Regions from separate parts of the Enterobacter asburiae genome, predicted to be linked through region 1. Evidence: predicted binding sites of a transcription regulator. Region 1 holds the regulator's gene; each other region holds the start of a gene.

What was found. Region 1 encodes LexA, which represses DNA repair genes until DNA is damaged. Its sites were predicted from a motif close to TNCTGTATGTACATACAGNA; they were not measured.
Region 2: rmuC (DNA recombination protein RmuC) is a predicted target of LexA. The motif match lies at 1,760-1,779, and genes of this name have one in related genera.
Region 3: metR (HTH-type transcriptional regulator MetR) is a predicted target of LexA. The motif match lies at 5,841-5,860, and genes of this name have one in related genera.
Region 4: ACJ69_RS04690 (metal-dependent hydrolase) is a predicted target of LexA. The motif match lies at 5,776-5,795, and genes of this name have one in related genera.

The regions. Positions count from the first base shown of each region.
Region 1 covers NZ_CP011863.1:3,239,936-3,247,654, forward strand. The annotation lists gene ACJ69_RS15670 (cupin domain-containing protein) at 1-14, opposite strand, end outside; gene zur (zinc uptake transcriptional repressor Zur) at 130-642, shown strand; gene ACJ69_RS15680 (CsbD family protein) at 712-921, opposite strand; gene dinF (MATE family efflux transporter DinF) at 1,042-2,379, opposite strand; gene lexA (transcriptional repressor LexA) at 2,443-3,051, opposite strand; gene ACJ69_RS15695 (diacylglycerol kinase) at 3,160-3,528, opposite strand; gene plsB (glycerol-3-phosphate 1-O-acyltransferase PlsB) at 3,683-6,103, shown strand; gene gntU (gluconate transporter) at 6,222-7,562, opposite strand; gene gntK (gluconokinase) at 7,566-7,719, opposite strand, start outside.
Region 2 covers NZ_CP011863.1:3,751,938-3,759,656, forward strand. The annotation lists gene ACJ69_RS18110 (dienelactone hydrolase family protein) at 1-666, opposite strand, end outside; gene udp (uridine phosphorylase) at 922-1,683, shown strand; gene rmuC (DNA recombination protein RmuC) at 1,823-3,280, shown strand; gene ubiE (bifunctional demethylmenaquinone methyltransferase/2-methoxy-6-polyprenyl-1,4-benzoquinol methylase UbiE) at 3,347-4,102, shown strand; gene ubiJ (ubiquinone biosynthesis protein UbiJ) at 4,116-4,721, shown strand; gene ubiB (ubiquinone biosynthesis regulatory protein kinase UbiB) at 4,718-6,358, shown strand; gene tatA (Sec-independent protein translocase subunit TatA) at 6,435-6,689, shown strand; gene tatB (Sec-independent protein translocase protein TatB) at 6,693-7,235, shown strand; gene tatC (Sec-independent protein translocase subunit TatC) at 7,238-7,719, shown strand, end outside.
Region 3 covers NZ_CP011863.1:3,743,526-3,751,244, forward strand. The annotation lists gene recQ (ATP-dependent DNA helicase RecQ) at 1-752, shown strand, start outside; gene rhtC (threonine export protein RhtC) at 814-1,434, shown strand; gene rhtB (homoserine/homoserine lactone efflux protein) at 1,431-2,051, opposite strand; gene pldB (lysophospholipase L2) at 2,162-3,154, shown strand; gene yigL (sugar/pyridoxal phosphate phosphatase YigL) at 3,186-3,986, shown strand; gene ACJ69_RS18095 (carboxylate/amino acid/amine transporter) at 4,069-4,968, shown strand; gene metR (HTH-type transcriptional regulator MetR) at 4,856-5,809, opposite strand; gene metE (5-methyltetrahydropteroyltriglutamate--homocysteine S-methyltransferase) at 5,925-7,719, shown strand, end outside.
Region 4 covers NZ_CP011863.1:945,259-952,977, forward strand. The annotation lists gene ACJ69_RS04665 (6-phospho-beta-glucosidase) at 1-25, shown strand, start outside; gene chbG (chitin disaccharide deacetylase) at 37-786, shown strand; gene katE (catalase HPII) at 911-3,160, opposite strand; gene cedA (cell division activator CedA) at 3,247-3,603, shown strand; gene ACJ69_RS04685 (L-cystine transporter) at 3,652-5,043, opposite strand; gene ACJ69_RS04690 (metal-dependent hydrolase) at 5,171-5,761, opposite strand; gene hxpB (hexitol phosphatase HxpB) at 5,863-6,534, opposite strand; gene ACJ69_RS04700 (YniB family protein) at 6,683-7,219, shown strand; gene ACJ69_RS04705 (fructosamine kinase family protein) at 7,255-7,719, opposite strand, start outside.

The DNA of each region.
Region 1 (7,719 bases):
TCAGGTTTTTTCATTGTTTATTTCCCGTTTTGCAATGGGTCAGGTATAGCACAGACTGGCGGATCTCGGCGTTTTTACCAGAACATGATAAAGTGAGGGTTTTCCGTCCTATAACATCCGGGGTGCTAAATGGATAAGTCCACAAAAGAGCTGTTAGCGCAGGCCGAAAAGCTGTGTGCGCAACGCAATGTGCGCCTGACTCCGCAGCGCCTTGAAGTCCTACGTCTGATGAGCCTGCAGCAGGGTGCTATCAGCGCCTACGATCTGCTGGACCTGCTCCGCGAAAGCGAGCCGCAGGCGAAACCTCCGACCGTGTATCGCGCCCTGGATTTCCTGCTGGAACAAGGATTCGTGCACAAAGTTGAGTCCACAAACAGCTATGTGTTGTGCCATCTGTTCGATCAGCCCACCCACACATCGGCGATGTTTATCTGTGACCGCTGCGGCGTGGTGAAAGAAGAAGCTGCGGAAGGCGTAGAAGATATTATGCATACGCTGGCAGCGAAAATGGGTTTTGCCCTGCGTCATAACGTGATTGAAGCGCACGGGCTATGCTCTGCCTGCGTGGAAGTGGAAGCCTGCCGTCATCAGGACGCGTGTCAGCACGACCACTCTATTCTTGTGAAGAAAAAACCGCGTTAACGGCAAAAGAAAAGGCGGCTCATGGCCGCCCTCAGGGTGTACTTCCTTGTACTTGCGGGTATAGCCCGGTTACCAGCGGTAGTCGTTGCGTTTTTCCCAGTCGCCTACTTCTTTTTCCGCCTGGTCTTTCGCGTAGCCGTAACGTTCCTGAATTTTACCGACAAGCTGATCGCGTTTACCTTCAATGACGGTCATATCGTCATCAGTCAGCTTACCCCACTGTTCTTTCGCTTTACCTTTGAACTGCTTCCAGTTGCCGCCGATTTCGTCTTTATTCATCATCGTGTCCTCTTAGTTAAGCGTCGGGTCGTAACGTCCGTTACGTTCTTTTCTGCTGGACGTGATAATTATTGTAGTTAAGGATTCGGCAGTTGATTTCATATTCGGAATCTTTAACCGTCACGATATATCGTGACGTGAAGGGAACCAGGTATCGTTTTGCCAGTGGCGGTGCCAGATAAAAGCCAGCGATATCCCTCTCAGCGAGAGGAAAACGGCCAGGGCCAGCCACAAACCGTGATTACCCAGCCAGGGAAGCGTCAGCAGCGTCAGGCCAAACCCGGCCGCAGCGACCGCCATGCTGTTGCGCATTTCCGCTCCGCGAGTCGCACCAATAAACATGCCGTCCAGCAGATAACACCAGACGCCGACCACCGGTAAGATGACTTGCCAGATGAGATAGTGACTCGCCAGCTCGCGCAGCGCAGGGATAGACGTAAGCAACGCGACGATTTGCTCACCAAAGCAGGCATAAACCAGGCCGAACGCCAGCGCCACCAGCCCAGACTGGCGGCAGGCTGCCCGCCAGACGTCCCGCAGCTGCCCGCTTTCGCGCGCGCCGTACGCCTGCCCGGAATGCGCTTCTACCGCATAGGCAAAACCGTCCAGCGCGTAGGCGGTAAAGGTCAGTAACGTCATCAATACCGCGTTGACCGCGACGATTTCTGGCCCCAGTCGAGCCCCGAAAACCGTCAGCGCGCCGAAGCAGAGCTGAAGCAGCAGCGAGCGCAGCATGATGTCACGATTGAGCGCCAGCAGCTTACGGATATTGCCGCGCCATGCGGTTTTGAGCAGCGCCAGGGAGATGCCGCGCATCGCCAGCACGCGCCAGACCATCCACAGGCCAATAATAAAAGTTCCGTACTCGGCAATCGCCGTTGCCAGCGCCGCGCCCTGCACGTTCATATGCAGGCCCATTACCAGCCAGACATCCAGCACAATGTTAAGAAGGTTGCCTACCACCAGCAAAATCACTGGCGCACGGGCGTACTGAACGCCCAGGAGCCACCCCAGCAGAACCAGGTTTGCCAGCGAGGCGGGCGCGCTGAGCCAGCGGATTTCAAGGAAACGTCGCGCCTGCGCCAGTACCGCCTCGCTGCCGCCGACAACATGGAGCGCAAGGTCGATCAGGGGCGTACGAAATAAAACGATTAACGCCCCTGCACCGAGCGCAAGGATCAGCGGCTGGACCAGCGCGCGGGCCAGACGCAGCGGATCTTTTGCACCATAAGCCTGGGCCGTGAGCCCGGTGGTGCTCATGCGCAAAAAGAGCAGCAGCATAAACAGGAAGCTGGTTGCCGTCGCGCCAATCGCCACGCCGCCAAGATAAACAGGCGAATCAAGGTGACCAATAACGGCAGTATCGACCAGACCCAGCAAGGGAACGGTAATATTGGAGAAAATCATCGGCAGAGCGAGACGCCACAATGCCTTATCGGATGCCGTCAGCAGTGACATGAAAAATACCGGGAGTCGAGAATGAAGCAGGCTACAGCGGCGCCATAGCCTGTCAGGAAGAGGTTACAGCCATTCGCCGTTGCGAATGACCCCAACCGCCAGTCCTTCGATAGAGAAGTTGTGTTCGCGGAGATCGACCACAATCGGGGAGAACTCGTTGTTTTCAGGCAGTAGCTGAACGGTGTTCCCCTGTTTTTTCAGACGCTTGACGGTAACTTCATCATCAATGCGCGCGACAACCACCTGACCGTTACGCACATCCTGCGTTTTGTGCACCGCAAGCAGATCGCCGTCAAGAATGCCGATGTCTTTCATCGACATACCGCTGACGCGCAGCAGGAAATCAGCGCTCGGTTTGAACATGCCAGGATCGACCTGGTAGTGGCCTTCAATATGCTGCTGTGCCAGTAAAGGCTCACCGGCAGCAACACGGCCTATCAGCGGAATGCCCGTCTCTTCTTCCACCAGCAGGCGGATACCGCGTGACGCGCCTGAAACAATCTCAATCACGCCTTTACGCGCCAGCGCTTTCAGGTGTTCTTCAGCAGCATTCGGAGAACGGAAGCCCAGACGCTGCGCGATTTCCGCACGCGTGGGTGGCATACCCGTCTGGCCGATATGATCCCGGATGAGATCAAACACCTCTTGCTGCCTGGTCGTTAACGCTTTCATTCCGCCCCCTGGGTGTATATACAGTTATGCTGTGAGTATATACAGTCAAAGGCGATTTTGGAACCAAAAACTGCACAAAAAACCAGGGACTTAATTATTCCTCGAGGCTCATCGGAAATGTGACCAAAGCAGCGTGACCCAGGTGATAACGGCAGTGATAATCGCCAGCAATACGGCAGCAGAGCCCATGTCTTTTGCGCGGCCAGAAAGCTCGTGGAAATCTGAACCAATGCGATCAACAACGGCCTCAATAGCGCTATTAAGAATTTCCACTATCATCACCAGAAGTACGGAACCGATAAGAAGTACGCGGGTAATAGCATCAACATCAAGGAAACAGGCGATGATCACCGCGATGATTGCGGCGACGCCCTCCTGGCGAAAGGCAGCTTCGTTGATCCACGCGGCACGGAAACCTTTCCATGAATAGCCGGCGGCTTTGATGATACGCGTTAACCCAGTGGTATTATTGGCCATTAAAAGAACCTTTTATGAAAAAAAGCGTCAGTAACAGGAACTGTAGCGCGTTTCGCTACAGCCTGAAGTATGACGGGTAACAACAGAAATTTTGCGCGCTTTCTGTTATCCTTGCGCCGCAATTGCATTATTAACCAGAGGCTTTACATCGTTTATGTCCGGCTGGCCACGAATTTACTACAAATTACTTAATTTACCATTAAGCATCCTGGTAAAAAGCAAGTCTATCCCAGCAGAACCCGCGCTGGAATTGGGGCTCGATACCTCGCGTCCTATTATGTACGTTTTGCCTTATAACTCGAAGGCAGACTTACTGACGCTTCGCGCCCAGTGTCTGGCGCATGACTTACCTGACCCGCTTGAACCGCTTGAAGTTGACGGTACGCTGCTGCCGCGCTACGTGTTCATTCACGGTGGACCGCGCGTGTTTACCTACTACACGCCAAAAGAAGAGTCCATCAAGCTGTTCCACGACTATCTCGACCTGCACCGCAGCAACCCCGATCTGGATGTACAGATGGTGCCGGTATCGGTGATGTTTGGTCGTCGTCCGGGCCGTGAAAAAGGTGAAGAGAACCCGCCGCTGCGCATGCTTAACGGCATCCAGAAGTTCTTCGCGGTCTCCTGGCTGGGACGCGACAGCTTTGTGCGTTTCTCCCCTTCCGTTTCGCTGCGTCGAATGGCGGACGAGCACGGTACCGACAAGATCATCGCGCAAAAACTGGCGCGCGTGGCGCGTATGCACTTCGCCCGCCAGCGCCTGGCTGCCGTAGGGCCGCGTCTCCCGGCGCGTCAGGATCTGTTCAACAAGCTGTTGGCCTCCAAAGCGATTGCTCGCGCCGTTGAAGACGAAGCGCGCAGCAAAAAAATATCGCATGAGAAAGCCCAGCAGAACGCCATTGCGCTGATGGAAGAGATTGCAGCGAACTTCTCTTACGAGATGATTCGCCTGTCCGATCGTATTCTCGGCTTTACCTGGAACCGTCTCTACCAGGGCATCAACGTTCATAACGCCGAGCGCGTACGCCAGCTGGCGCACGATGGCCATGAGATTGTCTATGTTCCCTGCCACCGCAGCCACATGGACTACCTGCTTCTTTCCTACGTGCTCTATCACCAGGGGCTGGTACCGCCGCACATTGCTGCCGGTATCAACCTGAATTTCTGGCCAGCAGGTCCGATTTTCCGCCGCCTGGGCGCGTTCTTTATCCGTCGCACCTTCAAGGGCAACAAGCTCTACTCCACCGTGTTCCGCGAATATCTGGGCGAGCTGTTCAGCCGTGGCTATTCCGTTGAGTACTTCGTGGAGGGCGGTCGTTCCCGTACCGGACGTCTGCTCGATCCGAAGACCGGCACGCTGTCGATGACCATTCAGGCGATGCTGCGCGGAGGAACCCGTCCAATCACGCTGGTGCCAATCTACATTGGCTATGAGCACGTGATGGAAGTGGGCACATACGCCAAAGAACTGCGCGGTGCGACCAAAGAGAAAGAGAGCCTGCCACAGATGCTGCGCGGCTTGAGCAAGCTACGCAATCTCGGTCAGGGCTACGTGAACTTCGGCGAACCGATGCCGCTGATGACGTATCTGAACCATCACGTTCCCGAGTGGCGTGAGTCCATCGATCCTATCGAAGCGATTCGTCCGGCCTGGCTGACGCCAACGGTCAACGGCATCGCGTCCGAGCTGATGGTGCGCATTAACAACGCCGGTGCGGCTAACGCCATGAACCTGTGCTGTACGGCGCTTCTGGCTTCGCGTCAGCGCTCGCTGACCCGCGAACAGCTCACGGAGCAGCTGGATTGCTATCTGGACATGATGCGCAACGTGCCGTATTCCGTTGATTCAACCGTGCCTTCTGCTACCGCCAGTGAGCTTATCGATCACGCGCTGCAGATGAACAAGTTTGAAGTCGAAAAGGACACGATCGGCGACATCATCATTCTGCCGCGCGAGCAGGCAGTGCTGATGACCTACTACCGCAACAACATCACCCATATGCTGATGCTGCCGTCGCTCATGGCGGCTATCATCACCCAGCACCGCAGTATTTCGCGTCAGGAGCTATTGCGTCACGTTGAGACGCTCTATCCGATGCTGAAAGCGGAACTGTTCCTGCGCTGGAGCAAGGATGAGCTGGCGGGCGAACTGGACAAACTGACGGAAGAGCTGCGTCGTCAGGGGCTGATCGCCGTTTCAAACGACGAGCTGCACATCAATCCGTCGCGTTCCCGTACCCTGCAACTGCTGGCGGCCGGCGCGCGCGAAACGCTGCAGCGCTACGCCATTACGTTCTGGCTGCTGAGTGCGAACCCGTCAATCAACCGCGGTACGCTGGAGAAAGAGAGCCGGACGCTGGCACAGCGCCTGTCCGTTCTGCACGGCATTAACGCCCCGGAGTTCTTCGACAAAGCGGTCTTCAGCTCTCTGGTCCTGACGCTGCGTGACGAAGGCTACATCAGCGATACGGGCGATGCCGAGCCGGAAGAGACGCTGAAGGTGTACCAGATGCTGGCCGAACTCATTACGTCGGATGTGCGTTTGACGATCGAGAGCGCGACGCAGGGCGAGTGATGTGAAAAAGCCGGGTGGTGGCTTCACCTGACCCGGCCTGGCGTTCTGCATAATATAAAGGCCCGGTAAGCGCTAACGCTACCGGGCCTTATTTTTGAGCCTTGTTAAATCACCGCATTCAGCTCAGCAACGTAAAGGCTATCATCCCGACAATCGCACCCGTCGTGCCGAGGATGGTTTCCATCAGCGTCCAGGTTTTAAGGGTTTGCGCTTCGGTAGCGCCGGTAAATTTCCCGAACAGCCAGAAGCCCGCGTCGTTAACGTGAGAGACCACAATCGAACCGCCTGCGATACAGATAGACAGCGCGGCCATCTGCGCACCGGAGTAGTTCAGCTGTTCAATCACCGGCATCACCAGACCCACGGCGGTTAAGCACGCCACGGTTGCGGAACCCTGGATGATACGCACCGCCGCAGCCAGTACGAAGCAGGTGACCGCAATCGGCAGGCCCATCCCGGTCAGCGCTTCGCCCAGAGCCGGACCCACGCCGGAATCCACCAGCACCTGCTTGAACACGCCGCCGGCGCCGATCACCAGCAGGATAATACCCGCGGGCTGCAGCGCGGCACCGCAGATCTCCATCACCCGGTCTTTTGGCATTCCCTGACGCATCGCCAGGCCGTAAATCGCCACCAGACAGGCCACCAGGATCGCCGTGAACGGGTGGCCGATGAACTCGAACCATTCGTAGGCGCTGGAGCCCACCGGCACAAAGCGCGCGGCGATGGTTTTCAGACCCACGAGAACCAGCGGGAGCAGGATCAGCGACAGGCTGAAGCCGAAGGACGGCATTTTGCCCTCGCCCAGGTGCGGCTCGGTGATGTCGTCCGGAATATGCAGCTCAACGTAACGACTGATGAAGTTGCCCCACAGCGGACCGGCAATAATCATCCCCGGGATTGCCGCGCACAGGCCAATCAGGATCATCCAGCCAAAGTCAGCGTGCATCTGAGACGCCAGCAGCATCGGCGCAGGCCCCGGCAGCAGAAACGCTGCGGCCGCCGCTACGCCCGCAAACAGCGGAATAACCAGCTTCACGAGGTTAGTGCCGGTGTGGCGCGCCATGGAGAACGCGACGCTTATCAGCAGCACAACGGCCACTTCAAAGAACAGCGGCAGCGCGCAAATCAGACCAGCCAGGCCAATCGCGTAGTGCGCGCGGCTGTGGCCGAAGGATTTCAGCATTTTGACAGCAATCTGGTCGACCGCGCCCGTCTCGTGCAAAATCTTGCCAAACATCGCGCCAAGGGCGACCACAATCGCCAGGAAGCCCAGCGTACCGCCCATCCCTTTTTCCATCGTCGCGGCGATCTTGTCGAGCGGCATACCGGAAAAGAGACCTGCACCAATAGAAACCACCATCAAAGCAACAAAAGCGTGCATACGCGCCTTCATCACTAAAAACAGCAGCAGCAATACGGAACCCACTGCTGTCAAAACTAGCGTTAATGTACTCAAAACTTACTGCCTTTTATTAATGACCTCGATGGTGCTGGCAACAACACCCTCCAGTGACTGATCGATATCAACCACTAAGACGTCTTTCTCGTCTTCACCCGGCTCCTGCAGCGCTTCGAACTGCGTCACCAGCATCTGAGTTTTGAAGAAGTGACCT
Region 2 (7,719 bases), 510 kb from region 1:
CGCATTTGCCGCACGGAGCGCATGGCGCATGGTCTCTACCGAATCAAGCGAAATACCGGTGTCCTGACCGCCGTAAAGCCCTAACACGGGGGCATTTAACTCGGTGGCGATATCGACGGGATGTTTCGGTGAATTCAGCGTTTTTTCACCCACCAGTTTGCCGTACCAGGCGACAGCGGCTTTGAGCTGCGGGTTATGCGCGGCATACAGCCAGCTAATGCGTCCGCCCCAGCAGAAACCGGTGACCAGCAGACGATGCGGATCCCCGCCGTTGCGCGCCGCCCAGCTGGCGACGTGGTCGAGATCGGCCAGCACCTGCGCGTCCGGGACTTTGCTGACCAGGTTGCTGAGCAATGTTGGAATATCGCTGTAGTCGTTCGGATCGCCCTGGCGGAAGTAGAGCTCTGGCGCAACGGCCAGATACCCTTCCAGCGCCAGCCGGCGGCAGAGGTCGCGAATGTATTCGTGAACACCAAATATCTCCTGAATCACAATCACGATGGGCAGCGGACCGTCTGCCGATTTTGGCCGTGCGTGCCAGGCAGGCATATTCTCCCCCTGCGAGGGAATGGAGGTCTCGCCCGCGGTAATTGCCGCTTCTGGCGTCGACACGATGGTTGAAGCATGTGGGGCCGCAGCAGGTGCAAAACCGGTTTTTTCAGTCATGGCATTCTCCGTACCAATGAGTTAGCGCAAAGGTAAATATAGACACCAGGTTAACAACTCACAGTGCCTTAAACGGTCTATCTTTTGTGCAGCACCTGGCGATATAACTTGTTAATGTGATGTGAATCACCTTTTTATGGAAATTCAATGTAATCATTTTCATTCATGGTGAGGTGCGTCACGAAAATATGCTTACTGCTTCTGTAAAGTACCGTTTTACTTCTTCTGACTAACCGACCCACAGAGGAGTCACCTATGTCTAAGTCTGATGTTTTTCATCTCGGCCTCACCAAAAACGATTTACAAGGGGCTACGCTCGCTATCGTCCCTGGCGATCCTGAGCGTGTGGAAAAGATCGCCGCGCTGATGGATAAGCCGGTCAAGCTGGCTGCCCATCGTGAGTTCACCACCTGGCGCGCAGAGCTGGATGGCAAAGCGGTGATCGTGTGCTCTACCGGTATCGGTGGTCCGTCTACGTCTATTGCTGTTGAAGAGCTGGCCCAGCTGGGCATTCGTACTTTCCTGCGTATCGGTACTACCGGCGCTATCCAGCCGCACATCAACGTCGGCGACGTGCTGGTCACGACCGCGTCCGTTCGTCTGGACGGCGCAAGCCTGCACTTTGCACCGATGGAATTCCCGGCAGTGGCTGATTTCGAATGCACCACCGCGCTGGTTGAAGCCGCGAAGTCCGTAGGCGCAACCACCCACGTGGGCGTAACCGCCTCTTCCGACACCTTCTACCCGGGCCAGGAGCGTTATGACACCTTCTCAGGCCGCGTGGTAAACCGTTTCAAAGGCTCAATGGAAGAGTGGCAGTCCATGGGCGTGATGAACTACGAAATGGAATCCGCAACGCTGCTGACCATGTGCGCAAGCCAGGGTCTGCGTGCCGGTATGGTGGCGGGCGTTATCGTCAACCGTACCCAGCAGGAGATCCCGAACGCCGAAACCATGAAGCAGACCGAAAGTCATGCAGTGAAAATCGTGGTGGAAGCCGCGCGTCGCCTGATCTAATCCTCTCTTCTGAAATCAAAGGCCGACGCGTTCGGCCTTTATTTTTTGCGTAGCGCCTCGCAGGAAAAGCCTTTCAAACTGGACGTTTATACAGCACAATTCTATTTTGTGCGGGTAATACGTTGATGCAGGGGGTTTTGTGGATATCTCAATCCTGATTTACGCGGTGATTGCGCTGGTGGGCTTAGGGATTGGCTGGCTGATTTCCAGCTACCAGCATGCGCAGCAGAAGGCCGACCAGCTGGCCGAGCGAGAAGAGATGGTCGCCGATTTAAGCGCGACAAAACAGCAGCTTGCTCTTAGCGAACACTGGCGCGACGAGTGCGAACTGCTCAACAACGAGCTGCGTAACCTGCGAGATATCAATACGTCACTGGAGGCCGATCTCCGCGAAGTGACCACCCGCCTTGAATCCACCCAGCTGCATGCGGAAGACAAAATCCGCCAGATGATCAACAGCGAGCAGCGCCTCAGCGAACAGTTTGAGAACCTCGCCAACCGAATTTTTGAGCACAGCAACCGCCGCGTTGACGAACAGAACCGCCAGAGCCTCAACAGCCTGCTGACGCCGCTGCGCGAACAGCTGGACGGTTTTCGCCGTCAGGTGCAGGACAGCTTTGGTCAGGAAGCCCGCGAGCGGCACACGCTGGCGCATGAGATTCGCAATCTCCAGCAGCTGAATGCGCAAATGGCGCAGGAAGCGGTCAACCTGACCCGCGCGCTGAAAGGGGATAACAAAACCCAGGGCAACTGGGGAGAAGTGGTGCTGACCCGCGTGCTGGAGGCCTCTGGCCTGCGGGAAGGATATGAATACGAAACGCAGGTCAGCATTGAGAACGACGCCCGCTCTCGCATGCAGCCGGATGTGATTGTGCGGCTGCCGCAGGGTAAAGATGTGGTGATTGACGCCAAAATGACGCTGGTGGCGTATGAACGTTACTTTAATGCGGACGATGACTACACGCGCGAGTCTGCGCTACAGGAGCACATTGCCTCCGTGCGTAACCACATTCGCCTGCTCGGCAGAAAAGACTACCAGCAGCTGCCGGGGCTGCGCTCGCTGGACTATGTTCTGATGTTCATCCCGGTAGAACCCGCATTTCTGCTGGCACTCGACAGACAGCCTGAACTTATCACCGAAGCGCTCAAAAATAACATTATGCTGGTCAGCCCCACCACGCTGCTGGTGGCGTTACGCACCATTGCGAACCTGTGGCGCTATGAGCACCAGAGCCGCAACGCTCAGCAGATTGCCGATCGCGCCAGCAAGCTTTACGACAAAATGCGCCTTTTCGTGGACGACATGTCTTCCGTCGGGCAGAGCCTGGATCGTGCGCAGGATAACTACCGCCAGGCGATGAAAAAACTCGCCTCCGGACGCGGCAATTTGCTGGCTCAGGCCGAATCATTCCGCAGCCTGGGGGTTGAGGTTAAACGCGAGATTAATCCGGAATTGGTCGAACAGGCCACCGCCCAGGACGACGAGTTTCGCCTGCGAGAAGGTGCGGACGAACAAAATACAAACAGTGAAGACAATACGTTAGCGGCGGATTTATCACCAGACGAGACTCCAGCGCGTTTCTTTCGCGGTGGTTGAAACGTAGGGCAAACGCGCCCAATCTGTTACACTTCACGAACATTTTACTGATAAGCAGGCTCTGAGATGGCTGACGATTCACAAGACACAACGCACTTTGGCTTTCAGACTGTCGCCAAAGCGCAGAAAGCTGACATGGTGGCCCACGTATTTCATTCCGTGGCGGCGAAGTACGATGTGATGAATGACCTGATGTCGTTCGGCATTCATCGCTTGTGGAAGCGCTTCACCATTGACTGTAGCGGCGTTCGCCGTGGACAAACGGTGCTGGATTTAGCCGGTGGTACGGGCGATTTAACCGCGAAATTCTCCCGTCTGGTGGGCGAAACCGGTCGCGTTGTTCTCGCCGATATTAATGACTCCATGCTGAAAATGGGACGCGAAAAGCTGCGTAACATCGGCGTGGTGGGGAATGTGGAGTATGTGCAGGCAAACGCCGAAGCGCTGCCATTCCCGGACAATACCTTTGACTGCATCACGATCTCTTTCGGTCTGCGTAACGTGACCGATAAAGAAAAAGCGCTGCGCTCCATGTACCGCGTGTTGAAGCCGGGTGGACGTCTGCTGGTGCTCGAGTTCTCTAAACCTATCATTGAGCCGCTGAGCAAAGCCTACGACGCCTATTCCTTCCACGTGCTGCCGCGTATTGGTGAGCTGGTGGCTAACGACGCTGAAAGCTACCGCTATCTGGCGGAGTCTATCCGTATGCACCCGGATCAGGACACATTAAAAGCCATGATGCAGGATGCAGAATTTGAGAACGTTGAATATTTCAACCTGACGGCGGGCGTCGTCGCGCTGCATCGCGGTTACAAATTCTGAGTGGAGGTGTCCCGTGCCCTTTAAACCCTTAGTCTCCGCAGGCGTCGAGAATGTACTGAACGCTTTTCTGTATCGCGCTCCGGCGCTGAAAGCTGCACGTCAGCGGCTTAACGGGAAGGTATTACGCATTGTTTTAAAAGAGTTCTCGACGCCGCTTGTGCTGGTATTCAGCGAACGCCAGCTTGACGTTCTGGGGGGGTGGGAAGGTGAAGCAGACTGCTCGGTCATTACGCACATGAGCGTGCTGCCTAAACTGCGCGATCGCCAGCAATTAACGGCGCTTATCCGCAGCGGTGAGCTGGAAGTGGAGGGCGACATTCAGGTCGTGCAGAACTTCGTTGCGCTCACCGATCTAGCGGAGTTCGATCCGGCAGAGCTGCTCGCGCCTTTTATCGGCGACATCGCCGCCGAAGGCATCGGGAAAGTCCTTCATGGTGGCGCCTCCTTTGCGCGTAAAAGCCTTCAGCGCCAGCAACGCTATGCGGCGGAAGTGCTGACTGAGGAGTGGCGAATGGCGCCCGGACCACTGGAAGTTGCATGGTTTGCGGAAGAGACCGCTGCTGTTGAACGTGCGGTTGATGCGTTAACCAAACGGCTGGAAAAACTGGAGGGCAAATGACGCCTGGTGAAATTCGGCGCCTCTATTTTATTATTCGCACCTTTTTGAGCTACGGGCTCGACGAGCTTATCCCCAAAATGCGTATCACGCTGCCGCTTCGTATCTGGCGGCGGATGCTGTTCTGGATGCCCAATCGCCATAAAGGTCAACCGCTGGGTGAGCGTCTGCGCCTGGCGCTGCAGGAGCTCGGTCCGGTTTGGATTAAATTCGGACAGATGCTGTCGACCCGCCGCGATCTCTTCCCGCCTCTGATTGCCGATGAGCTCGCGATGCTGCAGGATCGCGTCGCACCGTTTGACGGCGCGCGCGCGAAAAAGCAAATTGAAGAGGCGATGGGAAATGTACCCGTTGAGACCTGGTTTGACGATTTCGACATTAAGCCACTGGCATCGGCCTCTATTGCGCAGGTGCACACCGCGCGTCTGAAAGAAAACGGCAAAGAAGTCGTTATTAAGGTCATTCGTCCGGACATCCTGCCAGTCATCAAAGCGGACATGAAGCTGATTTATCGTCTGGCGCGCTGGGTGCCACGCCTGCTGCCGGACGGGCGTCGCCTTCGTCCACTGGAAGTGGTGCGGGAATATGAAAAAACGCTGATTGATGAGCTTAACCTGCTGCGCGAATCGGCAAACGCCATTCAGTTGCGTCGCAACTTTGAAAACAGCCCGATGCTCTATGTACCTGAAGTCTATTCTGACTACTGCAGCCAGAACATGATGGTGATGGAGCGTATCTACGGTATTCCGGTTTCGGATGTGGTGGCCCTGGAGAAACAGGGAACGAACATGAAGCTCCTGGCCGAGCGTGGGGTACAGGTCTTCTTTACCCAGGTGTTCCGCGACAGCTTTTTCCATGCGGACATGCATCCGGGCAATATCTTCGTGAGCTACGAGCATCCTGAGGATCCGAAGTATATCGGTATCGACTGCGGAATTGTGGGGTCGCTGAACAAGGAAGATAAACGGTATCTGGCTGAGAACTTCATCGCGTTCTTCAACCGCGACTACCGTAAGGTGGCCGAGCTGCACGTCGATTCCGGCTGGGTGCCGCCGGATACCAACGTCGAAGAGTTTGAGTTCGCGATCCGGACCGTTTGTGAACCGATTTTTGAAAAACCGCTGGCGGAAATCTCCTTCGGGCATGTGCTGTTGAACCTGTTCAACACGGCTCGCCGTTTTAATATGGAAGTTCAGCCACAGCTAGTTTTACTTCAGAAAACATTACTTTACGTTGAGGGTGTAGGCCGACAGCTCTATCCTCAGTTAGACTTGTGGAAGACCGCGAAACCTTTCCTTGAATCCTGGATTAAGGATCAGGTTGGCATTCCGGCGCTGGTGCGCTCGCTGAAAGAGAAAGGTCCGTTCTGGATAGAAAAAATGCCTGAAATTCCTGAACTGGTTTATGACAGTTTGCGTCAGAGCAAGAACCTTCAGCACAGCATGGATAAAATCGCCCGCGAGCTTCAGTCCAGCCGTGTTCGCCAGGGACAGTCACGCTATCTCTTTGGGATTGGCGCAACGCTGCTGCTGAGCGGTACGCTGCTGCTGATCAACCGTCCGGACTGGCAGATGATGCCCGCCTGGCTGATGGCTGGCGGGGTGGTAGTCTGGCTGGCAGGCTGGCGAAAAACGCGCTGAGCGTGCGTCGCTATCGACGGGTCGCATACGTATAATGCGATCTGACTCATTAATCATCTATCCCTGAGGAACATGTATGGGTGGTATCAGTATCTGGCAATTAGTCATTATTGCCGTCATCGTCGTGCTGCTGTTTGGCACCAAAAAGCTCGGTTCTATTGGTTCCGATCTGGGCGCGTCTATCAAAGGCTTCAAGAAAGCGATGAGCGATGATGAGAGCAAGCAGGATAAAACCAGCCAGGACGCTGACTTTACTGCTAAATCCATCGCCGACAAGCAAGAAGAAGCCAAAAAGGAAGACGCTAAACGCCACGATAAAGAGCAGGTGTAAGTCGTGTTCGACATTGGTTTTAGTGAGCTCCTGCTGGTCTTTGTGATTGGCCTGATTGTGCTGGGGCCGCAGCGTCTGCCGGTGGCAGTGAAAACCGTTGCGGGCTGGGTTCGTGCGCTGAGATCGCTGGCATCGACCGTTCAGAATGAACTGGCGCAGGAGCTTAAGCTGCAGGAATTTCAGGAAAGCCTGAAAAAGGTCGAAAAGGCGAGCATGGATAACCTGACGCCGGAACTGAAAGCGTCAATGGATGAGCTGCGCGAAGCGGCGGAATCGATGAAGCGCTCCTATAGCGTTAACGATCCTGAAAAAGCGAGCGATGAAGCGAACACCATCCATAACCCGGTGGTGAAGGGCAGCGAGGAGCAGCGCGAGGGCGTAACGCCTGCCAGTGCTGAACATCAGGCTGCCGCACCAGAACAGACGCCGCAGGAAACCGAATTGAAAAAACAGGCGCAGCCGGAAGAGCCGGTGGCAAAAGCGGCGGAAGTGAAGCCCGTTGCGTCCGTTTCCGAATCATCCCCCTCGTCGAGTGATAAAGCGTAAACATGGCAGTAGATGATACTCAACCGCTGATTACGCACCTCATTGAGCTGCGTAAGCGCCTGTTAAACTGCATTATTGCGGTTTTACTCATATTCCTGTGCCTGGTCTATTTTGCCAACGATATCTATCAGGTGGTCTCTGCGCCGCTGATCAAGCAGATGCCGCTGGGCGCAACGATGATTGCAACAGACGTTGCTTCTCCGTTCTTTACCCCCATCAAGCTGACCTTCTGGGTGTCGTTGATTGCCTCTGCACCGGTCATTCTTTACCAGGTGTGGGCGTTTGTGGCGCCAGCGCTGTATAAGCATGAACGCAAGCTGGTGATCCCGCTGCTGGTGTCCAGCTCGCTGCTGTTCTATATCGGCATGGCGTTTGCCTATTTCGTTGTCTTCCCGCTGGCCTTCGGCTTCCTGACGCATACCGCGCCGGAAGGGGTCCAGGTGTCGACGGATATCGCCAGCTACCTCAGCTTTGTGATGGCGCT
Region 3 (7,719 bases), 500 kb from region 1:
TGCAGGATATCGAGCGCCACAAGCTCAACGCGATGGGCGCGTTTGCCGAAGCGCAAACCTGCCGTCGTCTGGTGCTGCTCAACTACTTTGGTGAAGGGCGCCAGGAGCCGTGCGGCAACTGCGATATCTGCCTCGATCCGCCAAAGCAGTACGATGGCCTGATGGACGCGCGTAAGGCGCTCTCGACCATTTACCGTGTGAATCAACGCTTCGGGATGGGCTACGTGGTGGAGGTGCTGCGCGGCGCCAATAACCAGCGTATCCGCGATATGGGCCACGACAAGCTGCCGGTTTACGGTATTGGCAAGGAGCAGAGCCACGAGCACTGGGTGAGTATCATTCGCCAGCTGATCCACCTCGGCTTCGCCACGCAGAACATTGCCCAGCACTCCGCCCTGCAGCTGACCGAGGCGGCGCGTCCGGTCCTGCGCGGAGACGTCGAACTCAAGCTCGCCGTACCGCGCGTCATCGCCCTGAAGCCGCGCGTGATGCAGAAATCCTACGGCGGCAACTACGACCGCAAGCTGTTCGCCAAACTGCGCAAGCTGCGTAAAGCCATCGCTGATGAAGAAAACATCCCGCCTTACGTGGTGTTTAACGACGCGACGCTGATCGAGATGGCCGAGCAAATGCCGCTCAGCGCCAGCGAGATGCTCAGCGTCAACGGCGTGGGAACGCGCAAGCTGGAGCGCTTCGGTAAAGAGTTTATGGCGCTCATCCGCTCTCACGCCGATGGTGATGATGAGGAGTAGTCAGCCGGGCGAAAAAGTGCCAGGATGATGACTCACTAAATTATTTCCTCGCGAGCTAATTATGTTAATGCTATTTCTCACCGTGGCGTTAGTGCACATCGTTGCGCTGATGAGCCCCGGCCCGGACTTTTTCTTCGTATCACAAACGGCCGTCAGCCGCTCCCGCAAAGAGGCGATGATGGGCGTGCTCGGTATCACCATGGGCGTTATGGTCTGGGCGGCCGTTGCGCTGCTCGGTCTGAACCTTATCCTGGCGAAGATGGCCTGGCTGCATAACATCATTATGGTCGGCGGCGGTCTGTACCTGTGCTGGATGGGCTACCAGATGCTGCGCGGGGCGCTGAAGAAAGAAGAGAAAAAGCCGGAAGAGCCAAAGGTGGAGCTGGCAACGGGCGGCCGCAGCTTTGTAAAAGGGCTGCTGACCAATCTGGCGAACCCGAAAGCCATTATCTATTTCGGCTCGGTGTTCTCGCTGTTTGTCGGCGATAGCGTCGGCGCGGGCGCACGCTGGGGAATCTTCCTGCTGATCGTCGTTGAAACCTTTGCCTGGTTTACCATCGTGGCCAGCCTGTTTGCCTTACCGGCGATGCGCCGCGGCTATCAGCGTATCGCGAAGTGGATTGACGGCTTCGCCGGCGCGCTGTTCGCCGGCTTCGGCATTCATCTCATCATTTCTCGCTAAGCATGACGCGCTGACGCAAGCAGCGCGCCAACCAGCATAAACAGCGAGCCAAAGACTTTATTCAGGGCCTTCATCTGCTTAGGCCCTTTAATCCACGCCGCAATTCGCTGTGCCAGCGTCGCGTAACCAATCATCACGATGATATCGACGATAACGGTGGTCGCGCCCAGCACCACGTACTGCATCACCTGGGGCTGATGCGGAACGATAAACTGCGGGAACAGCGCGGCGAGGAAAACGATGCTCTTCGGGTTGGTCAGGTTGACGAACACTGCGCGCTTAAACAGATGGCCGCGGTTTTGCGTCTGAGCCAGCGTATTCAGGTTGATGGAGCCTGCCGCGCGCCACTGCTGGATGCCGAGCCAAATCAGATACGCTGCGCCGGCCCATTTCAGCACCTCAAAGGCCAGCACGGAGCGGGAGAACAGGGTCCCCAGACCGATCCCGACCAGCACAATATGAATGCCCAGCCCGGTCTGCAAACCGGCAATCGACGCCGCCGCACCGCGATAGCCGTGATTGATGGAGGTGGTCATGGTGTTAATAGCCCCAGAGCCCGGAGAAAGGCTGAGGATAATGGATGTCAGCAGGTAGGCGAACCACCATTCGAAGGTCATTTGAAACTCCCGAACCGTCTATTTTTATGCCACAATACGCTATTATTGAGTCATTTTGTGACCGGTGACGAAAAAAACGATATTCCCTGGATTACGTGAGTGGAAACCCAATGTTTCAGCAGAAAAAGGACTGGGAAACACGAGAAAACGCTTTTGCTGCTTTCTCTATGGGGCCGCTGACCGATTTCTGGCGGCAGCGTGAGGAAGATGAGTTTACGGGCGTCGGGGGCATCCCGGTGCGTTTCGTTCGTTTCCGAAATGAAGAAAATGACCGGGTGATTGTGGTCTGCCCCGGGCGTATTGAAAGCTACGTTAAATACGCCGAGCTGGCCTATGACCTGGTCCATATGGGGTTCGATGTCCTGATCATCGACCATCGTGGACAGGGGCTGTCCGGACGTATGCTGCCGGACACGCACCGTGGGCACGTCGATCGCTTCAGCGATTACGTCGACGATTTTGCCGCGTTCTGGCAGCAGGACGTTCAGCCCGGCCCCTGGCGCAAGCGGTATATTCTTGCGCACTCCATGGGCGGCGCCATTTCGACGCTGTTTTTGCAGCGTTATGCGCACGAGTGCGACGCCATTGCGCTCACCGCGCCGATGTACGGTATCGTCATCCGTTTTCCTGACTGGATGGTGCGCCATCTTCTTGACTGGGCTGAGGGCCATCAGCGCATTCGTGAAGGTTATGCCATTGGCACAGGACGCTGGCGCGCGCTGCCGTTCGCCATCAACGTCTTAACCCATAGCCGGCAGCGTTATCGCCGCAATCTGCGCTTTTATGCCGATGAACCGCGCTTGCGCGTCGGCGGCCCGACCTGGCACTGGGTGCGGGAGGGGATTCTGGCCGGTGAGCAGGTGCTGGCGGGCGTAGGCGATGATGACACGCCGACGCTTCTGATCCAGGCGGAAGAAGAGCGTGTGGTGGATAACCGCATGCATGACCGCTATTGTGAACTGCGCGCTGCAGCCGGTCACCCTTGTGAAGGGGGTAAACCGCTGGTCATTAACGGCGCGTTCCATGAGATCCTTTTTGAAAAGGACGCTATGCGCTCAGTCGCGCTCAACGCCATTGTTGAATTTTTCAACAGGCATAATTGATTCTTGTTTTCCACCAGAGGTTGAAATCCCTATGTACCAGGTTGTTGCATCTGATTTAGATGGCACGCTGCTTTCCCCCGACCACACCCTAACGCCTTACGCGAAAGAGACCTTAAAACTCCTGACTGCCCGTGGCGTGAACTTTGTGTTCGCCACCGGCCGCCACCACGTGGACGTGGGGCAGATCCGCGATAATCTTGAGATCAAATCGTACATGATCACCTCCAACGGTGCGCGCGTGCATGATACCGACGGCAACCTGATCTTTACCCACAATCTGGATCGCGATATTGCCGCCGATCTGTTCGGCGTGGTGCATAACAACCCGGCTATCGTTACTAACGTTTACCGCGACGACGACTGGTTTATGAACCGCCACCGCCCGGATGAAATGCGTTTCTTCAAGGAAGCGGTATTCAACTACTCCCTTTACGAACCGGGCCTGCTGGAGCCGGAAGGGATCAGCAAGGTGTTCTTCACCTGTGACAGCCACGAAGAGCTGCTCCCGCTGGAACAGGCGATCAACGCCCGCTGGGGCGATCGCGTCAACGTGAGCTTCTCAACCCTGACCTGTCTGGAAGTAATGGCGGGTGGCGTCTCCAAAGGTCACGCGCTGGAAGCGGTTGCGAAACGTCTGGGCTTCGGGCTGAAAGACTGTATCGCCTTCGGTGACGGCATGAACGACGCCGAGATGCTTTCGATGGCGGGCAAGGGCTGCATCATGCAGAACGCGCACCAGCGTCTGAAGGATCTGCACCCTGAGCTGGAAGTGATTGGTTCTAACGCTGACAACGCGGTACCGAAGTATCTGCGTAAACTGTTCCTTGAATAATCTTCATTCGGTTGTTTATTGCTCAGTTGTCAACTAAAGAGTTCGCTACAATGCCTCTCCTTCTTTCTGAGAGACAAGCATTGTGGCGCTACTCATTATCACCACTATCCTGTGGGCCTTCTCCTTTAGCCTGATTGGCGAATACCTTGCCGGTTCGGTCGACAGCTACTTCTCGGTGCTGATGCGCGTGGGGCTGGCGGCGCTGGTGTTCCTGCCGTTTCTGCGTACGCGCGGGCAATCGCTGAAAACGATTGTGCTTTATATGCTGGTGGGAGCGATGCAGCTCGGCATCATGTATCTGTTCAGCTTCCGGGCCTACGTCTACCTGTCCGTCTCCGAATTCCTGCTTTTTACCGTGCTGACGCCGCTCTATATCACGCTGATTTACGACCTGCTCAGCAGACGCCGTCTGCGCTGGGGATACCTGCTGAGCGCCGCGCTGGCGGTGATCGGCGCGGCGATTATTCGCTATGACAAAGTCAGCGATCACTTCTGGACCGGGCTGATGTTCGTCCAGCTCGCCAACATCAGTTTCGCCATCGGCATGGTGGGCTACAAACGCCTGATGGAAACCCGTCCGATGCCGCAGCATAACGCGTTTGCCTGGTTCTATATGGGCGCCGCGATTGTCGCGGTAGCGGCGTGGTTCATGCTCGGTAATCCGCAAAAGCTGCCGACCACCGCCGTGCAGTGGGGCGTTCTGGTCTGGCTGGGCGTAGTGGCGTCAGGGCTGGGATACTTCATGTGGAACTACGGCGCTACGCAGGTAGACGCCGGTACGCTGGGGATCATGAACAACGTGCATGTCCCGGCAGGGCTGCTGGTCAACCTCGCCATCTGGCAGCAACAGCCGCACTGGCCAAGCTTCATTATTGGGGGAGCGGTGATCCTGGCTTCGCTGTGGGTCCATCGCCGATGGGTCGCTCCGCGCTCCGCACAAACGGAAGATGGTCGCACGCGTGGTTCCGCGCTGAGCGAATAAACGCCTCCGTAATCGGCTGACGCTGCTCGCCATCGCGCACGGCGGCGTACAGTCGGCTCCACAGTCCTTCACCCAGGGTTTTGGTCTGCACCAGACCCTGGCGTTCAAAACTCTCCACCACCCAGTGCGGCAGCGCCGCGATACCCATTCTGGCCGCCACCATCTGAATCAGCAGCAGGGTGTTATCCACGCTTTTCAGCTGCGGGCTAATGCCTGCTGGCTGCAGGAAGTGGCGCCAGATATCCAGGCGGCTGCGCTGGACCGGATAAATCAGCAGCGTTTCTGTCGCCAGGTCTTCCGGCGTGATGCGCGTTTTGGCGGCCAGCGGGTGGTCCGGCGCCAGCACCAGGCGCACTTCATAATCAAACATCGGCGAATAGTGCAGGCCACTGCGCGGCAGGATGTCAGAGGTCATGACCAGATCCAGCTCGCCCTGCTGCAGCGACGGCTGGGGGTCAAAGGTCACGCCGGATTTGAAGTCCATCTCCACCTGCGGCCACTTCTGACGGAAGTTCTCAAGCGCGGGGGTCAGCCACTGAATACAGCTGTGGCACTCAATGGCGATGCGCAGTTTGGTCTGCTGCGGTTCGTTACACGCCTGCAGCGCGCTCGCGATCTGCGGCAGTACCTGATTCGCCAGCTGAAGAAGAATTTCACCCTGCGGCGTAAAGCGCAGGGGCTGGCTCTTACGCACAAAAAGACGGAAGCCGAGGCGTTGTTCCAGATCGCTGAACTGGTGAGAAAGGGCGGACTGGGTCTGGTGCAGCGTGGCCGCAGCCGCCGCGAGCGAACCGCAGTTCCGCAACGCTTGTAGCGTTTTCAGGTGTTTAATCTCGATCATGAAAGTCCTTCACTTCGCCATGAACATATTGCGCTTGAGGAATATACAGTACCTGCCAATTATAGATGTGTAAACATCTGGACGTCTAAATAACGAATTTCACAAGGGGCATACCATGACAATCCGCAATCACACTCTCGGTTTCCCTCGCGTAGGCCTGCGTCGCGAGCTGAAAAAAGCGCAAGAAAGCTACTGGGCGGGTAATGCCACCCGCGAAGAGCTGCTGGCGGTAGGACGCGAGCTGCGCGCCCGCCACTGGGATCAGCAAAAACAGGCGGGCATTGACCTGCTGCCGGTGGGCGATTTCGCCTGGTACGACCATGTTCTGACGACCAGCCTGCTGCTTGGCAACGTACCGGCTCGTCATCAGAACAAAGATGGATCGGTAGATATCGATACTCTGTTCCGCATCGGCCGTGGCCGCGCGCCAACGGGGGAGCCAGCGGCAGCGGCGGAAATGACCAAGTGGTTTAACACCAACTATCACTATATGGTGCCGGAGTTTGTCAAAGGCCAGCAGTTCAGGCTGGACTGGACGCAGCTTCTGGACGAAGTGGATGAAGCGCTGGCGCTGGGCCACCAGGTGAAGCCGGTGCTGCTCGGGCCGGTAACCTATCTGTGGCTGGGCAAAGTGAAAGGTGAGCCGTTTGACCGACTCAGCCTGCTGAAGGATATTCTGCCGGTCTACAAACAGGTGCTGAGTGAGCTGGGCAAACGCGGCATTCAGTGGGTGCAAATCGATGAACCGGCGCTGGTGCTTGAGCTGCCGCAGGATTGGCTAGATGCCTTTAAACCGGCGTATGACGCGCTCACCGGTCAGGTAAAACTCCTGCTGACGACCTATTTTGAAGGCGTGGCGTCGAACCTGAAGACCATTACCGCGCTGCCGGTTCAGGGCCTGCACGTTGACCTCGTACACGGTAAAGACGATGTCGCGGAGCTGCACAAGCGCCTGCCAGCGGACTGGCTGCTCTCTGCCGGGCTGATTAACGGCCGTAACGTCTGGCGCGCCGATCTCACCGAAAAATATGCACAAATCAAAGACATCGTCGGCAAACGTGAGCTGTGGGTGGCCTCATCTTGTTCCCTGCTGCACAGCCCGATCGATCTGAGCGTGGAAACGCGTCTGGATGCCGAGGTGAAAAGCTGGTTTGCCTTCGCCCTGCAAAAATGCGAAGAGCTAACGCTGCTGCGCGACGCGCTCAACAGCGGCGACACGGCGGCGATTACCGAATGGAGCGCCCCGATCCAGGCGCGTCGTCACTCGGCGCGCGTGCACAACCCGGCGGTGGAAAAACGTCTGGCGGCCATCACCGCCCGGGACAGCCAGCGCCAGAGCCCGTACGAGGTGCGCGCTGAAGCGCAGCGCGCACGCTTCAATCTGCCCGCGTGGCCAACAACGACGATAGGTTCTTTCCCGCAAACTACGGAGATCCGCGGCCTGCGTCTGGACTTTAAGAAGGGCAATCTGGATGCGAATCACTACCGCACCGGCATCGCGGAACACATCAAGCAGGCGATTATCGAGCAGGAGCGCCTGGGGCTGGACGTGCTGGTGCACGGTGAAGCCGAGCGTAACGACATGGTGGAATATTTTGGCGAGCACCTGGACGGCTTCGTCTTTACCCAGAACGGCTGGGTGCAGAGCTACGGCTCCCGCTGCGTGAAGCCGCCTGTGGTCATTGGTGACGTCAGCCGTCCGGAAGCGATCACCGTGGAGTGGGCGAAGTATGCCCAGTCCCTGACCGACAAGCCGGTAAAAGGCATGCTGACCGGTCCGGTGACCATTCTCTGCTGGTCGTTCCCGCGCGAAGACGTGACCCGTGAAACCATTGCGAAGCAAATTGCGCTGGCGCTGCGTGATGAGGTGGCGGATCTGGAAGCGGCAGGCATTGGCATTATCCAGATTG
Region 4 (7,719 bases), 2.3 Mb from region 1:
GAAGCTGAAGTTCAAACACCACTAAGAGGACGCACAATGGAAAACCTGCTGATCGTTAATGCTGATGATTTTGGCCTCTCGAAAGGCCAGAACTACGGCATTATTGAAGCCTGTCGCCGGGGAGTTGTGACCTCTACTACGGCACTGGTGAATGGCGAGGCGGTTGAACACGCGGCGCAGCTGAGCCGCGAGGTGCCTGAGCTGGGCGTCGGCATGCATTTTGTGCTGACGCTCGGGATGCCGCTTTCGCCAATGCCGGGCCTGACGCGCGACGGCCAGCTGGGCAAATGGATTTGGGAACTGGCAGAGCAGGATGCTCTGCCGCTCGAAGAGATTGCCGGCGAGCTGGAGCGTCAGTTCAACCGCTTTATTGACGCGTTTGGTAAGGCGCCGACGCACATCGACAGCCATCACCACGTGCATATGATCCCGGCGATTTTCCCGATTGTCGCGGAGTTTGCGCAGCGCAAAGGCGTGGCGATGCGCGTGGACAGGGAGGCGCGCGGCGTGCCCGACTGCGCCGTGACCACCACGGAGGGGTTCAGCAGCGCATTTTACGGCGACGAGATCGACGAAGCGCTGTTCCTGAAGGTGCTGGATGATTCCGCAGCGCGGGGGGAAAAGTCGCTGGAGGTCATGGCGCATCCTGCTTTTGTCGATAACACCGTGCGGAAAAGCGCCTACTGCTGGCCGCGCCTGGCAGAACTTGACGTGCTGACGTCGGCGTCGCTGAAGTATGCGATTGCCGAGCGTGGGTATCGGTTGGGAACGTTCGGGGATCTTTAAGACAAAGCCCGGTGGCGAGGTAAAAGCAAAACGGTAACCTGGGTTACCGTTTTTATTGTTTTCTCCCTCTCCCGTGGGAGAGGGGCGGGGTGAGGGCATCAGGCCGCACAATCGGGAATGATTTTTACGCCGGTATCTGATCAATCTTGCTGCTGCGCGACCACACCCTGTGCGCGGCGAGCAAATCAAACAGCTTCGTCATGAACGCATCGTCAACGTTGTCGCCCTCGACAATGCCGTCCTCACCCTGATCGGCCACCTTCAGCTGCGCCTTAAACCGTCGCGCGTCGCCGGACAGCGCGATCGGTTTCAGGTGCTTGTAGGCTTCCAGCAGATAATACACGGCGTCACCGTTGGTCAGCAGGCTGTCTATATCCCCGCACGGCACAATCACCGCGTCAACGGTCAGCGATGGCGCCCCGGCAAAGGTCGCCGCCACCGGCAGCACGGAGCCGTCATCGGCGGTCACTTCCCCCATGCGGGAATAAAGCAGTTTCGCATGCACGCCCTGGGTTTTCAGCGCCTGCATAATCCCCAGCACGTCGCTGGCGCGGGTTTTGTCGTTCAGCAGGATGGCGACCACGCGGCCTTTAATCGAGCCACCCGGCACGGCATACAGGCTCAGCGACGGATCTTTCTTCACGCCGTTAACTTCTTTTGGCGGGGCAAGGTTGCGCTGCTCATCGGTCAGCGTAATGCCCAGGTTATCCGCAACGCTCTGGGCGAGCTGAATATCAATGCGCGCCAGCTGACCGACGACCCGCTCGCGGATGTAGGTACGCACCACTTTGCTCAGCTCAAAGCTGAAGCCGCCGATAATGTGCTGCTGCTCAATCGGCGTCTGGCTGTTCCAGAACAGGCGAGGGTGGGCGTAATACTCGCCGAACGACGGGCTGCGCTCGCGAATTTTGTTGCCGTCGACACGCTCCTGGTACGATTCGAATCCACCGCGTTTCGGCGCCGGTGGCGTTTCGCGCGGCCAGTTATCGTTAATCGAGTTCGGCTCATAGTTAGCCGGGTTGGTATCAATATCCTGACGGTGCATCCCGTCGCGCTGGAAATTATGGTACGGGCAGGTTGGGCGGTTAATCGGAATTTCGTGGAAGTTCGGCCCGCCAAGACGGCTGATCTGCGTATCGGTGTACGAGAACAAACGTCCCTGCAGGAGCGGATCGTTGGTGAAATCCAGCCCCGGCACGATATGCCCCGGGTGGAACGCAACCTGCTCGTTTTCGGCAAAGAAGTTATCCGGGTTGCGGTTGAGCACCATTTTACCCACCAGCTGAACCGGCACCAGCTCTTCCGGGATCAGCTTCGTCGGGTCAAGCAGGTCGAAATCGAACTTAAATTCATCCTCTTCCGGTATGAGCTGCAGGCCCAGTTCGTATTCCGGGAAGTCGCCCGCTTCAATGGATTCCCACAGCTCGCGGCGATGGAAGTCCGGATCGCGCCCGGTCAGCTTCTGCGCCTCGTCCCATACCAGCGAGGCTTTACCCGCCACCGGCTTCCAGTGGAAGCGGACAAACGTGGCTTTACCCTCGGCGTTGATCAGACGGAAGGTGTGGATGCCAAACCCCTCCATGGTGCGATAGCTGCGCGGAATGCCGCGGTCTGACATCGCCCACATCACGTTGTGTAAGGTTTCAGGCTGAAGGGAGACATAGTCCCAGAAGGTGTCGTGCGCGCTTTGTCCCTGCGGTATGGCCCAGTGGGGCTCCGGTTTTACCGCATGGACAAAGTCAGGAAATTTATGCGCATCCTGAATGAAGAACACCGGGGTGTTATTGCCCACCAGATCGAAAATACCCTCTTCGGTATAAAACTTGGTGGCAAAGCCGCGGATATCCCGGACGGTATCTGCCGAACCCGCGCCGCCCTGTACGGTGGAGAAGCGCACAAATACCGGGGTGATTTTGTCCGGGTCAGAGAGGAAGTCCGCTTTGGTGATCGCTTTCAGGCTCTTGTAGGGCTGGAAGTAGCCGTGCGCAGCGGAACCGCGCGCGTGGACGATGCGTTCCGGAATTCGCTCATGGTCGAAATGGGTGATTTTTTCCCGCAGGATGAAGTCTTCCAGCAGGGTTGGCCCGCGCGCGCCTGCGCGAAGGGAGTTCTGATCGTCAGCAATGCGCACGCCCTGATTGGTGGTGAGCGCAAAACCTTCGCCGCCTTTGCGGTGCGGCTCAAGCGATTTCAGCTTCTCGTTTTCCGCGTCCGGTGATTTCATGCTTCCCGGTGCGGTAGGTTGTTCGCCCGGTGCGGAAGGGCCAGGGGAGGGGCGGTGAGAGCCGTCAGCAGGGGCGAGAGAGTCCATGCCCGGTTGAGATTCCTCAGTGCCATGAATCGGTGATTGATGAGTTTTATCTTTGTTCGACATTGCACGCTTCTCCTTTATCCATTGCTAAAAACCCTATTAAGGATAGAACAATGTCGCGAGATGGCTCGCGAACTAAGAGTTTTCACATGCCGTCATTGACGAAAGGAGCCATCCCGCCCACTCGGAGCGCGACGGAAGGCAGCAGGATCGGCTATCATAGAATTTTCCTGCTTCAAGAATTTGCTTTAGTGAACCAGTCGCTTATGAAACCTCTTCGTCAACAAAACCGCCAGGTTATTAGCTATGTGCCCCGCGTTGAGCCCGCGCCGCCTGACCATGCCCTGAAAGTGGAGGGTTTTCGCGATGTCTGGCAGCTGCGGGGAAAATACGTGGCCTTCGTGCTGATCGGCGAACACTTCCGTCGTTCACCCACGTTTACGGTGCCGGAATCGGCGCAGCGGTGGGCGATGCAGATCCGCCAGGATGAAGAGGTTGAAGAATAACAGCCATAAAAAAACCGCCATCAGGCGGTTTTTTTATTTCTACCGTGATTAACGGTGCGCCAGCTCGGCGTCGTCTTCACTTTCCAGAATCGCTTTGTCGGTCTGCTTCAGCCACTGGCTGGTCAGCGTACCGGCGGTCATGGAGCCGCTCACGTTCAGCGCGGTACGGCCCATGTCGATCAGCGGCTCAACGGAGATTAGCAGCGCGACCAGCGTCACGGGCAGGCCCAGCGCAGGCAGCACAATCAGCGCGGCGAAGGTTGCGCCACCGCCAACGCCCGCAACGCCTGCGGAGCTGATGGTAACAATCCCGACCAGCGTGGCAATCCAGACCGGATCCAGCGGGTTGATGCCCACCGTCGGGGCGACCATCACGGCCAGCATCGCCGGGTACAGACCCGCACAGCCGTTCTGACCAATGGTGGCACCAAAGGAGGCAGAGAAGCTGGCGATGGATTCAGGCACGCCCAGACGACGGGTTTGCGCTTCAACGTTCAGCGGAATAGACGCGGCGCTGGAACGGCTGGTGAAGGCAAAGGTCAGTACCGGCCAGACTTTACGGAAGTATTTCAGCGGGCTGACGCCGTTCACGCCCAGCAGGATGCCGTGCACCACGAACATAATGCCCAGGCCCAGATAAGAGGCGACAACGAAGCTGCCTAGCTTGATGATGTCCTGCAGGTTAGAGCCGGCAACCACTTTGGTCATCAGCGCCAGCACGCCGTAAGGAGTGAGCTGCATGACCAGACGAACCAGCTTCATCACCCAGCTTTGCAGGGTATCAATCGCGGTCAGCACGCGTTCGCCTTTAGGCGCGTCGTCTTTCAGCAGCTTCAGCGCCGCTACGCCCAGGAACGCGGCGAAAATAACCACGCTGATGATCGAGGTTGGACTCGCACCGGTCAGGTCAGCAAACGGGTTCTTCGGAATGAAGGAGAGCACCATCTGCGGCACGGTCAGATCAGCCACTTTACCAACGTAGTTGGTTTGAATCGCGGTCAGACGCGCCGTTTCAGCGGTACCCTGAACCAGGCCTTCTGCGGTCAGGCCAAACAGGTTGGTGACCAGCACACCCACCAGCGCGGCAATCAGCGTGGTGAACAGCAGCGTACCAATGGTGAGGAAGCTGATTTTTCCCAGCTGCGTGGCGTTATGCAGGCGGGCCACGGCGCTCAGAATAGAGGCGAACACCAGCGGCATAACGATCATCTGCAGCAGCTGGACATAGCCGTTACCGACGATGTTGAACCACTGAATAGAGTCTTTCAGAACTGGATTATCGGAGCCATAAATTGCCTGTAATGCCAGACCAAATACGACACCCATGGCCAGACCAACCAGCACTTTTTTCGCCAGGCTCCACTGTTTGTGGCGCGCCTGCGCGAGAAGCAATAGCAATACAACGAACACAACGACGTTCGCGATGAGTGGAAAATTCATCCCCGTTCTCCTGATTTATTATTGGGTCGGTTTTTACCGATCCTGTTGGCGGAAGGTTAGCAGAAGTGTGATGTAGCGCTTATATCCAAATGGAATGGGTTATGACAAATGGGATAATTTTGTCGGTTTACTGTTCAATCTGGTGATGAATAAAGCGATTGAACTGAAATTGCAGCGAATTAATCATCTGGGATGACCAGCGAACTGCACTGTTTTCGGGCAAGGTTTGCGGCATCCAGACGGCGTAAGCAAACAGCGCCATGCACAATACGCGCTCAAGCTGGTTGCCTTTCTGCGGTGCGAGGATGGGAAAACGGAAACGCCATCGGCAGGGCCAAAGCAGCGGCACGCCCGCAGGCGTCAGCATATCGGCGAGAATATGGCTTAAATAGCCCAGCACCATCCCCTGGATGGCATCGGCGGGGACTATCCAGCTTTCAGGCACTTTTAAATAAAAAAGCGTCAGCAGGCCAAACACGGCCAGCAGGCTGTGCGTAAACCCCCGGTGGCCGAACGCGCGGGCGATGGGTTTCGACACCCACTTCAGGCGTTGTCCGAGGAAAGATTTAGGATGGTCAATGTCGGGCAGCAGACAGGTCAATACGGCGGAAGGGACAATATGCCACCAGTCCCCCTGTGCCAGCACGGGGGTGAGTTCAGCGTTTTTGGCAAATACTGCGCACGCAATAGAAAAAAGCAGGTGGCCTTCCGCCGTCATGATAAAACCCACAAAACTGTCAATTCATACAGTATAGGGTTTTTATACAGTAGGCGGAAGAGGTGACGGTGTAACTGTTTGTCACAAACCGGAGGAGGGCGTTAACCGCCCTGCAGATGATGCGCCGTGAGTTCTGCCAGTGAATTAAGCTTCACATCGGCAAGCGCAAACCGGGGATCGTGACGGCCTTCTTCAGCGGGCACCACAATGGAGCGCATCCGCGCAGCCTTCGACGCCACCATACCGTTAACGGAATCTTCCAGCGCAACGCAGTTGAGGGGATCCAGGCCCAGCTTTGCGGCGCAGTCCAGATAGACCTGCGGGTGCGGCTTGCTGTAAGGCAATTTTTCAGCGGACGCCAGCGCGTCGAAACTGTCGCGCAGTTCAAACATCGTGAGCACTTTTTCCAGCATATGCAGCGGTGAAGCGGAAGCCAGGCCAACCTTCAGCCCCTGGGCTTTACACAGCGCAACGGCCTCACGTACGCCGGGCAGCAACGGCCTGTTCTCTTCCACCAGCGAAATGGCGCGGCTGATAATGCGTGCGGTCACCTCATCGCGATTGGGACCTACCCACGGCTGTTGGGCAAACCACAGGTCAACCACCATATCGATGCGCAGGCCCAGCGTATCGGGAAGTTCATTACGGCGGCTGATATCCACGCCCAGGCTGGCCATAACGTCCAGTTCGGCGCGATCCCACAGCGGTTCGGAATCGATCAGCAATCCATCCATGTCAAAAATTGCGGCAAGAATTTGGCGCGGTGTCGACATCACAACGTCTCCTTATCCAGGGTGTTCGACAGACGATACGTGCTAAGCACAATCTGCAATTTAGCATATTGCTTTTAAAGAGCGGGCGAAATTGATGGCCAGCAGGTAGACTTAGGCACAAATAACGCGTCTTTATGAAGAGGAACTGATGACGTATCAACAAGCTGGACGCATTGCAGTCTTAAAACGTATTGCTGGCTGGGTGATTTTTATTCCTGCCGTCATTTCTACGCTGATTTCTGTACTCAAATTTATGTACGATCACAGCGAAAAACAGCCGGGTATCAATGCGGTAATGCTTGATTTCGCTCATGTCATGATTGAGATGATGCGTTTTAATACGCCATTTTTGAATGTCTTCTGGTTTAACTCACCCACCCCGGATTTTCATCAACAGCTGAATATCGGCTTTTGGGTGATATATGCCCTGATCTTTGTCGCGCTGGCGCTGCAGGCCTCTGGCGCGAGAATGAGTCGCCAGACGCGCTTTTTACGCGAAGGCGTTGAGGATCAGTTGATTCTGGAGCAGGCCAAAGGCCCGGAAGGAATGAGTCGGGATCAGATTGAATCCCGCATCGTTGTGCCGCGTCACACCATTTTCCTGCAAATTTTCCCGCTCTATATCCTTCCCGTGATTATCATTGTGGCGGGCTACTTCTTCTTCTCACTGCTCGGTTTTCTGTAAGCGACAGGGGTGGCGGCAAGGCCACCCTTTTCTTCTCAGGCGGCAAGCATACGCTCGAGTGCCCGCTGCGCGTTAACAAGGTGTTCTCCGCCAAAAAGAATGGCACGGTTCATCAGCGTATATAGCTGATACACCGGCTGGCGGTCCAGGAAACCGGGCGGCAGGGGGGAAACAGACTGGTATCCGTCGTATATTTGCGGCGGCTGCTCAGGATGAAGCGGCAGCATGGCAAGATCGCACTCTCTGTCACCCCAGTAGCAGGCCGGGTCAAAGATGTACGGGCCGTTGGGACCCAGCGCGCAGTTATTGGACCACAAATCGCCGTGAAGCAGCGACGCCTGAGGCTGGTGGGATGCCAGACGCTGTTGAACGTGCTCAACGATGGCATCAATATTGCCAAATTCCAGTCCTTTTTCGGCGGCCAGCTCAAGCTGCCAGCCAATGCGCTGCTCGGCAAAAAATGTCGACCAGCGACGCTGCCAGGCATTGGGCTGTGGCGT